One region of the Kitasatospora sp. GAS1066B genome, then DNA from elsewhere that is predicted to be linked to it. Evidence: predicted binding sites of a transcription regulator. Region 1 holds the regulator's gene; each other region holds the start of a gene.
What was found. The regulator HrcA, encoded in region 1, represses chaperone genes, less so after heat shock. The targets are predictions, from matches to a motif close to TTNGCACTCNGNNNNNCNGAGTGCNAA.
Positions count from the first base shown of each region.

Region 2: a site for HrcA is predicted at 1,287-1,313, ahead of ABH937_RS12680 (FmdB family zinc ribbon protein). Genes of this name have one in related genera too.
Region 3: a site for HrcA is predicted at 1,274-1,300, ahead of groL (chaperonin GroEL). Genes of this name have one in related genera too.

Region 1 is NZ_JBGCCO010000006.1:111,216-114,401, reverse strand. It holds gene dnaJ (molecular chaperone DnaJ) at 1-946, opposite strand, end outside; gene hrcA (heat-inducible transcriptional repressor HrcA) at 1,022-2,206, opposite strand; gene htpX (zinc metalloprotease HtpX) at 2,564-3,186, shown strand, end outside.
Region 2 is NZ_JBGCCO010000009.1:167,034-170,219, forward strand. It holds gene ABH937_RS12665 (protease pro-enzyme activation domain-containing protein) at 1-7, shown strand, start outside; gene ABH937_RS12670 (hypothetical protein) at 117-344, shown strand; gene ABH937_RS12675 (hypothetical protein) at 388-696, opposite strand; gene ABH937_RS12680 (FmdB family zinc ribbon protein) at 912-1,274, opposite strand; gene ABH937_RS12685 (MFS transporter) at 1,399-2,697, opposite strand; gene ABH937_RS12690 (potassium/proton antiporter) at 3,139-3,186, opposite strand, start outside.
Region 3 is NZ_JBGCCO010000030.1:66,048-69,233, forward strand. It holds gene thrC (threonine synthase) at 1-71, shown strand, start outside; gene ABH937_RS29080 (MoaD/ThiS family protein) at 108-386, shown strand; gene ABH937_RS29085 (cold-shock protein) at 935-1,138, shown strand; gene groL (chaperonin GroEL) at 1,457-3,079, shown strand; gene ABH937_RS29095 (hypothetical protein) at 3,180-3,186, shown strand, end outside.

The sequences.
Region 1 (3,186 bases):
GGTGGGTGACGCCCCGTCCGTGCAGCGGGATCGACTGGCCGGACTGGGTGCCGGGCCGGATGTCGACCTCCTCCAGGCCGTCCAGGGTCTGCAGCGGCACCTGGGTGCCGAGCGAGGCGGCCGTCATCGGGATGGTCACCGTGCAGTGCAGGTCGTCGCCGCGCCGCTGGAAGGTGGCGTGACTGGTCTCGGCGATCTCCACGTAGAGGTCGCCGGCCGGGCCGCCGCCGGGGCCGACCTCGCCCTCGCCGGCCAACTGGATCCGGGTGCCGTTGTCGACACCGGCCGGGATCTTGACCGTGAGGGTCCGGCGGGCCCGGACCCGGCCGTCGCCCGCGCACTCCGGGCACGGGGTCGGGACCACGGTGCCGAAGCCCTGGCACTGCGGGCACGGGCGCGAGGTCATGACCTGGCCCAGGAAGGAACGGGTGACCTGGGAGACCTCACCCTTGCCGCGACACATGTCACAGGTCTGCGCCGAGGTGCCCGGGGCCGCGCCCTCACCGGAGCAGGTGGTGCAGGTGACGGCCGTGTCGACCTGGAGCTCCTTGGTGGTGCCGAAAGTGGCCTCCTCCAGGGTGATCTCCAGCCGGATCATCGCGTCCTGGCCGCGCCGGGTGCGCGAGCGCGGGCCGCGCTGGCCGGCGGCGGCGCCGAAGAAGGCGTCCATGATGTCGGAGAAGCCGAAGCCCGCCGCACCCGCGCCGAAGCCGCCCCCGCCGCCGTTCGGCGACAGCGGGTCCCCACCCAGGTCGTAGACCTGCCGCTTCTGCGGGTCGGAGAGCACCTCGTAAGCGGCGTTGATCTCCTTGAACCGCTCCTGCGTCTTCGGGTCCGGGTTGACATCCGGGTGCAGTTCACGGGCAAGGCGCCGGAACGCCTTCTTGATCTCGTCCTGCCCCGCGTCCCGTCGGACGCCGAGTACCGCGTAGTAGTCCGTGGCCACCAAATGCTCCGCTTGTTCTGCCTGTGGAAAGTCCTGCTGCGACTGGTTTGCCTACTAAATCTAGTAGGGGTGCTGCTACGACTCGGCCAGGATCTGCCCCACGTACCGGGCGACCGCCCGGACCGCCCCCATCGTGCCGGGGTAGTCCATCCGAGTCGGGCCGATCACTCCGAGCTTGGCCACGCTCTCATCGCCCGAACCGTAACCGACCGAGACGACAGACGTGGAATTCAGGCCCTCGTACTCGTTCTCCCGACCGATCCGCACCGTCATCCCGCCGTCGGCGCTCTCGCCGAGCAGGCGCAGCAGCACCACCTGCTCCTCCAGGGCCTCCAGCACCGGCTGGATGGTGAGCGGGAAGTCATGACCGAAGCGGGTCAGGTTGGCCGTGCCGGCCAGCATGATCCGCTCCTCGTTCTGCTCCACCAGGGTCTCGAAGAGGGTGGAGAGCACGGTGGAGACGATCGGGCGCTCGGCCGGCTCGAAAGCGGCGGGCAGATCGTCCACCAGGGCGGGGACGTCGGGGAAGCGCTGGCCGCCGGCCCGGGCGTTCAACCGGGCGCGCAGGTCGGCCAGGGTGGACTCGCGGGCCGGCCCCGGGCAGTCGACCATCCGCTGCTCGACCCGCCCGGTGTCGGTGATCAGCACCAGCATCACCTTGGCCGGGGCGAGCGAGACCAGCTCGACATGACGCACCGTCGAGCGGGAGAGCGAGGGGTACTGGACCACGGCGACCTGGCGGGTCAGCTGGGCGAGCAGCCGCACGGTGCGGGCCACCACGTCGTCCAGGTCGACCGCGCCGTCCAGGAAGTGCCGGATCGCCCGGCGCTCGGGGGCGCTCATCGGCTTGACCTCGGCCAGCCGGTCGACGAAGAGCCGGTAGCCCTTGTCGGTCGGGATCCGGCCTGCGCTGGTGTGCGGCTGCTGGATGTAGCCGTCCTCTTCGAGGGTGGCCATGTCGTTGCGCACGGTGGCCGGCGAGACGCCGAGGTTGTGCCGCTCCACCAGGGCCTTGGAGCCCACCGGCTCCTCGGTGCCGACATAGTCCTGGACGATGGCGCGCAGCACGGAGAGCTTGCGCTCGTCGAGCTGGCGGATCTCCAGCCGGCCGACCTCGCCGCCCTTGCCCGCGCGGGCCGCCGAGCTGGCCCTGGCGCTGCTGCGAGCCGGGCGGGCGGCGGGCCCGGACCGACCGGTCGACTGGTCGCCGACCGGGTCACGGCCGCTCTGACGCGGGTCGGAATCAGGTTCGTCGAACATGGCACGCACCTCCCTCTTCGCGCGTTGTCCAGGTACCAGGCCTGCATGGCAAGCACCGTGCCGAGTGGCTCGGCGGGTACTTCGTCGGATCGGGCTTGGCACTCTGCTCTGTGGAGTGCCAAAACCGTACCTGCCAGTGTAAGGCCCGGGTCCGACGGCAGGAACGCCCTGGCCGTGGATGCCGCGCGGATCACTCCGCGTAGCATCCCGCCGGGACGGACGTGACGCGCGACGCGCGAACGCGCCCGACAAGGGTGGTGCCCGCCGCCCGGCGAAGTGGCAGCATCGATAGCAACTGAGACCGAGGCGGGCAGAACCGCCTCGGCGATGGAGATCTGAATGGACAGAGGAGCAGCCATGTCGGCGTCCGGCCCCCACACTCGTTTTGCTCCCGACCGTGGGCTGTCCACGCGGATGGTCACCACGATGTTCCTGATCGGGCTGCTGTACGTCGGCTTCACGGGTGTGCTGATCGTCCTGCTGAGGGGCGCCTGGCCGCTGATCGTGGTGCTGATGGGCGGGCTCTTCGTCGCGCAGTTCTGGTTCAGCGACAAGATCACCGAGCGGGCGATGGGTGCCCACCAGGTCACCCCCGAGCAGTACCCGCAGCTGCACGGCACCATTGACCGGCTCTGCGCGCTGGCCGACATGCCCAAGCCGCGTGTCGCGGTCGCCGACAACGACATGCCCAACGCCTTCGCCACCGGCCGCAACCCGGAGAACGCGGTGGTCTGCGTGACCACCGGCCTGCTGCGCCGGCTGGAGCCGGAGGAGCTGGAGGGCGTGCTGGCGCACGAGCTCTCGCACGTCGCGCACCGGGACGTCGCGGTGATGACCATCGCCGGCTTCCTCGGCGTGCTGGCCGGCGCGATCACCCGGATCGCGCTCTACAGCGGCATGATGAGCGGCGGCAACCGGAACAACAACAACAATGACAACGCCGCGATCCTGATGATCATCATCCCGATCGTCAGCGTGGT
Region 2 (3,186 bases), on a different contig from region 1:
GGGCTGAGCGCCGACGCCCGCCGGTGAGTGGGCACCGCGGGGGGCCGGGCCGCCGCCCGGCCCCCCGCGGCGTTCTAGGCTGGACGGTGGGAACGGACCACACCGGAGGCGGCACGATGGCAGGACAGCACGAGCGGGACGGCCAGGGCGAGCAGGATCGCCAGCCCAGTCCGTCGACCGCCGCGAAGCCGGCCCCGGCCGCCCCCGCGAAGGCGGCCAAGCTCGTCTTCAAGGACCCGCTGAGCCGGCAGACGGCGGACGACACCGACGCCGGGTGGGGCGAATCCGAGGCCTCGCGCGGTCTCGACTGGTACCTGAGCCAGCGCCCCCCGCACCACGGCTAGCCGGCGGCTGACGGGCCGCGGCCGCTGAGCACCGCCGCCCCCGTCAGCGCCCCGCGGAGCACCGTGCCACCGCCGTCTGGGCAGGCGGCGACTGCGGGCCGGCCGGACCCGTCGGCGTCGGCGCACCGGGGCGCAGCGGACCGGCGGCGATCGCCGTGGCGGCGGCGAGCAGGCCGGTGACCAGCACGCCAGGTCGCTGGCGGACCGCCTGCTGAAGGCGGTCTCGCCCACCCCCGCCCCGTCGGATCGGCCGGAACTCCGGGACGGTCTGCCGCGGCGGCAGCGGGGACGGGCCGCGTGGCGGCGGCTGCTGCGCGCAGTGGCGGGGGGTGAGCGGCGTGGTCGTGGTCATGGGATCCACCCCTGTCGGTGCGGTCGAGCGGGCCCGTTTGGGCTTGCCGGACCAGCATCCGCGCCGCGCGGCACCGCCGACAGCACCCACCGAATTCCTGTGGACAACCCGGCACCTGTGGACAACTCAGAGCCCCCAGAACGCCGCAAGGCCCTTGCCGGCACCCGATCGGGGCGCCGGCAAGGGCCTTGCCGCAGAAGAACCTGGAAGCCGCGTCAGCTCGCCGAAGTCGACTTCGAGGACGATGACGTCGACGAGGACGTCGAAGAAGACGACGACGAGGAAGAAGACGACGAAGACGACGAGGAGCTCGAAGCCCCAGCCGAGCTCGAACCCGACCCGCCCGAGGACGGCGCGGCCGTCGTCGAGGACGAGGAGGACCCCACCGAGCTGGTGGAGGAGGAGCGGCTGTCGGTCCGGTAGAACCCGGAGCCCTTGAACACCACACCGACCGCCGAGAAGACCTTGCGCAGGCGTCCCTGGCAGTTCGGGCACACGGTCAGCGCCTCGTCGGTGAACTTCTGCACCGCCTCAAGGCCGTTGCCGCACTCGGTGCACTGGTACTGGTACGTGGGCACTTTGTCTTCCTCCTGGCACTCTCGCCTGATGAGTGCTAACGACGGTCCATGATGCGGCATTCCGCCTGTTCAGTCCAGCGCCGACATGTCGGAGCTGGACCAGCCCGCCGGCGACCGCGCCGGCTCAGTGCTCCGACACCCCGACGAGCGAGGTCACCGCACTGCCGCCCCTGGCAACGGTACGGCCCCGAGTGCCCGGAGCCTGCAGCAGCCGCCGCAACGTGACCAGCGCCACCAGCCCGAGCCCGGACCCGGCCAGCGGCACCAGGAATCCGGTCCACGGTCCGCCCGCGTCGATCAGCTGCCCGGCCACGGTCGAGCCGACCGCCAGGCCCAGACCGATCGCCCCGGTCAGCCAGGTGAAGGCCTCGGTCTTGGCGCCGTCCGCGACCAGGCTCTCGACCAGCGTGTAGCCGGTGATCAGGGTCGGCGCGATGGCCAGCCCGCAGACCAGTCCGGCCACCGCCAGGGTGGTCAGGCTGGGCATCGCCCAGAGCGTCGAGCAGCCGAGCACCAGCAGCGTGTAGCTGCCGAGCATCCGTTGCTGGGCCGAGCGCCGCCAGGCGACCAGCCCGTACAGCACGCCGGCCAGCATCGAGCCGCCGGCGAAGATCCCGTAGACGATGCCGCTCAGCCCGCCCTGCCCGGCCGCCTCGGCGGTGGCGGTGACGGAGATCTGCATGCCGCCGAAGACGCTGCCGACGCCGAGGAAGGTGCCGGCCAGCAGCCGGACGCCAGGCGAGGCCAGGGCCGAAGCCCGCCGGGCGCCGGGCTCGGGCAGGTGGCGGGCCGGGGCGGTGCGCCGCTGGGCGGCGAAGGCCAGCCCGCCGAAGAGGGTGAGCGCGGCCTCGGTGATCAGCGCGGCCGCCGGGGCCACGGTGGTGGCGATCGCACCGGCCAGCACCGGGCCGATGACGAAGGTGAACTCGTCGGTCACCGATTCGAAGGCGAAGGCGGTGCTGAGGTGGGCCGGCCGGTCGGCCAGCCGGCCCACCCACCGGGCCCGGACCATCGCGCCGATCTGCGGCACGGTGGCACCGGCAGGCGTGGCGGCCAGGAAGAGCGTCCAGACCGGTGCGTGGCCCAGGGCCAGCGCGATCAGCGCGCCCACCGAGACCGCGTGCACCAGCACGCTCGGGACCAGCACCGCGGCCTGGCCGAAGCGGTCGGCCAGCCGGCCGGTCTGCGGCCCGACCAGGGCCTGGGCCACGGCGGCGACCGCCGCGACGGTGCCGGCGATGCCGTAGGAGCCGTTGGTGTCGCGGATCAGCAGCACGATGCCCAGGCTGAGCATGGCGTAGGGCAGGCGAGCGGCGAGGGCGGGGGCCAGGAAGGTCCACGCGCCGGGGGTGCGCAGCAGGGTGCCGTATCCGACGCGGGCGGGTGCGGCGGAGCTGTCCAGCGCGCCGGCACCGCCCGTCATGGCGGATTCGTCCAGCGCGCCGGGTCCGTCCAGCGCGGTGAGCGGGCCGGACGCGTCGACTGTCTCGACGCTGCCGGCCGTGTGGGCTCGGGGGTTGTCGACCGTTCGGCGGGCCGTCACGGTCGGTCCTTCCTGCTGCCTGGTAGCGCGGCCGGGGACGGGAAAGCCCCGACGGCGCCGAGAGTCGTCCTCTCGCGCGTCGACCGGGGTTGTTACCGGGTCCGGCTGGCCAGGCGGAAGCGGGGGGCCAGGAACTGCTGCGGACCGCGGCCGCCGAGCGGTCGCGCCAACTCTGCTTCAGGCAGATGTTGCGGGTGTCTGTAGATACCTCTGTGCCGGGTGCGCACGGGTGATGCGTACCCGCGGTCAGTCTACGGGGACGGGACGGCCTTGTCTACGCGCATAGAAAAGCGCCTCGCCAGAACAGGCGAGCCCCCGCCCTCACTTCCCCGCCAGCCACCCCGCCAGCTTTCCGCCCCGGTCCACCGC
Region 3 (3,186 bases), on a different contig from region 1:
TCGCCGACGCCGGTCTGACCGCGACCATCCGGCCGACCCTGGAGTCCTTCCGCGCCGCCGGCCTGGCCTGACCCACCCCCAGCACTTCGCTAGCGAGGAGTAACCCCATGAGCGCGACCGTCCGCATCCCGACCATCCTGCGCAGCTACACCGACGGCAAGGCCGAGGTGGGCGTCGAGGGCGCCACCTTGCAGGAGGTCATCGCCGACCTGGACGCGAACTTCCCCGGGATCGGCCAGCGGATCCTGGACGAGACCGGCAAGCTGCGCCGCTTCGTCAACGTGTACGTGAACGACGACGACGTGCGGTTCGCCGAGGGGCTGGCCACCGCGGTCGGCGACGGCGCCGGCGTGTCGATCATCCCGGCGGTGGCCGGCGGCTGCTGACGGCCCGTCACCGCTCCCGTCAGGCGCTCAGGGCGCCGGGCCCGTGCGCCGGTCACCGGCGGCGGGCGCGGCGCCCTGAGGCGTGTCCGCGGCGGTCGTCGGCAGGGCATAGGCTGTCCCCGACTTCCGGCCCCGTTCTGGTGCGCGGCTGGAGCACGGCTCGGGGTGTCCCGGGTCCTGAGACGGCAGCTGCCGCTGTATCACCCGAATCATGTCGGCGGATCGTCAGAATTCTTTGTGCTATTCGTGAGTTTCGTCCGCTATGTCCCGGCCGAATTGGCGAGTTCTGTCGCATTCCTCCCTTGCTATCCCTTCACGGCCCCGCCGAATTTGCGCTCAGTGGGCCTGTTGCACAGGGCTCCGATGCGGATACATTCAGCCGCGGTCGATGCATTCGCCTGCTCCGTCGGCGCCAACTGGCTTCCGGGGGTGGGGCGGTGCGGCATGCGGGAGCGCGCCCAGGGGGGTTTCCTCGGGCATCTCCGCCAGACCCGCGCTCGTGACCTGCGGGCGCGTGAAGGGCCAGCACAGCACTAGGGGAGTTCGGAATGGCTCAGGGCACCGTCAAGTGGTTCAACGCGGAGAAGGGCTACGGCTTCATCGCGGTCGACGGTGGTGCGGACGTGTTCGTCCACTACAGCGCGATCCAGATGGACGGCTACCGCACCCTTGAAGAGGGCCAGCGGGTCGAGTTCGAGATCTCCCAGGGGCAGAAGGGCCCGCAGGCGGACATGGTCCGCGCGGCGGTCTGACCTTTCCGAACCTCGGAGCCTCGGCTCTCACCGAGCTGGTGGTTCAACGGCAGGCCCGCACCCACCCCCGACCGCGGGGGAGGGTGCGGGCCTGCCGTTCGTTCGCCCCGAGTTGACGTCCGGTCGCCGAAGGAGCTTGCACTCGTCATGCCGGAGTGCTAATCATTGGCGTTAGCACTCACAGTGTGAGAGTGACAAACGGACCGGGTCGGTGAGGCCCCCGGGAGCGGTAGGGGACAGGACCCCCGCATACCAGGGCCGTCCGTCGCGGGCACCACTGGTCCGAGCAGTCGACCGTGTCCTGGAGGACCACTTCCGATGGCCAAGATCATCGCGTTTGACGAGGAAGCTCGCCGCGGCCTTGAGCGCGGCATGAACCAGCTTGCCGATGCCGTCAAGGTGACGCTCGGCCCCAAGGGCCGCAACGTCGTCCTTGAGAAGAAGTGGGGCGCCCCCACGATCACCAACGACGGCGTCTCCATCGCCAAGGAGATCGAGCTCGAGGACCCGTACGAGAAGATCGGTGCGGAGCTCGTCAAGGAGGTCGCCAAGAAGACGGACGACGTCGCGGGTGACGGCACCACCACCGCCACCGTGCTCGCCCAGGCCCTGGTTCGCGAGGGTCTGCGCAACGTCGCCGCCGGCGCCAACCCGATGGCCCTGAAGCGCGGCATCGAGAAGGCCGTCGCGGCCGTCTCGGACCAGCTGCTGGCCCAGGCCAAGGACGTGGAGACCAAGGAGCAGATCGCTTCGACCGCCTCCATCTCCGCCGCCGACACCCAGATCGGCGAGCTGATCGCCGAGGCCATGGACAAGGTCGGCAAGGAAGGTGTCATCACCGTCGAGGAGAGCAACACCTTCGGCCTGGAGCTCGAGCTCACCGAGGGCATGCGCTTCGACAAGGGCTACATCTCCGCCTACTTCGCCACCGACCTGGAGCGGATGGAGGCCTCCTTCGAGGACCCCTACATCCTGATCGTCAACTCCAAGATCGGCTCGGTCAAGGACCTGCTCCCGCTGCTGGAGAAGGTCATGCAGAGCGGCAAGCCGCTCGTCATCATCGCCGAGGACGTCGAGGGCGAGGCCCTGTCGACCCTGGTCGTGAACAAGATCCGCGGCACCTTCAAGTCCGTCGCCGTCAAGGCCCCGGGCTTCGGCGACCGTCGCAAGGCCATGCTCGGTGACATCGCCATCCTCACCGGCGGCACCGTGATCTCCGAGGAGGTCGGCCTCAAGCTCGAGAACGCCGGTCTCGACCTGCTGGGCACCGCCCGCAAGGTGGTCATCACCAAGGACGAGACCACCATCGTCGACGGTGGCGGCGACAGCGAGCAGGTCGCCGGGCGGGTCAACCAGATCCGCGCCGAGATCGAGAACAGCGACTCGGACTACGACCGCGAGAAGCTCCAGGAGCGCCTCGCCAAGCTGGCCGGCGGCGTGGCCGTCATCAAGGCGGGCGCGGCGACCGAGGTCGAGCTGAAGGAGCGCAAGCACCGCATCGAGGACGCCGTTCGCAACGCGAAGGCGGCCGTCGAGGAGGGCATCGTCGCCGGCGGTGGCGTGGCCCTGCTGCAGGCCGGTATCGCGTTCGACAAGCTCGAGCTCGAGGGCGACGAGGCCACTGGCGCCAACATCGTCAAGGTCGCGCTGGAGGCCCCGATCAAGCAGATCGCCACCAACGCCGGCCTCGAGGGCGGTGTCGTGGTGGAGAAGGTCCGCAACCTGCCCGCCGGTCACGGTCTGGACGCCAGCACCAACGAGTACAAGGACCTGATCGCCGCGGGCATCATCGACCCGGCCAAGGTCACCCGGTCCGCGCTGCAGAACGCCGCCTCCATCGCGGCGCTCTTCCTCACCACCGAGGCCGTCATCGCCGACAAGCCGGAGAAGGCCGCCGCGGCCGCCGGCGGCGGCATGCCGGGCGGTGACATGGACTTCTGATCCTCCGTCGAGGGTCAGCTGGTCTGAACAGGGCGGTCTCCTTCGGGAGGCCGCCCTTTCGCCTGCGGGGAGCCTTTCGCGGATGCGGGACAATGGACGCATGCCCG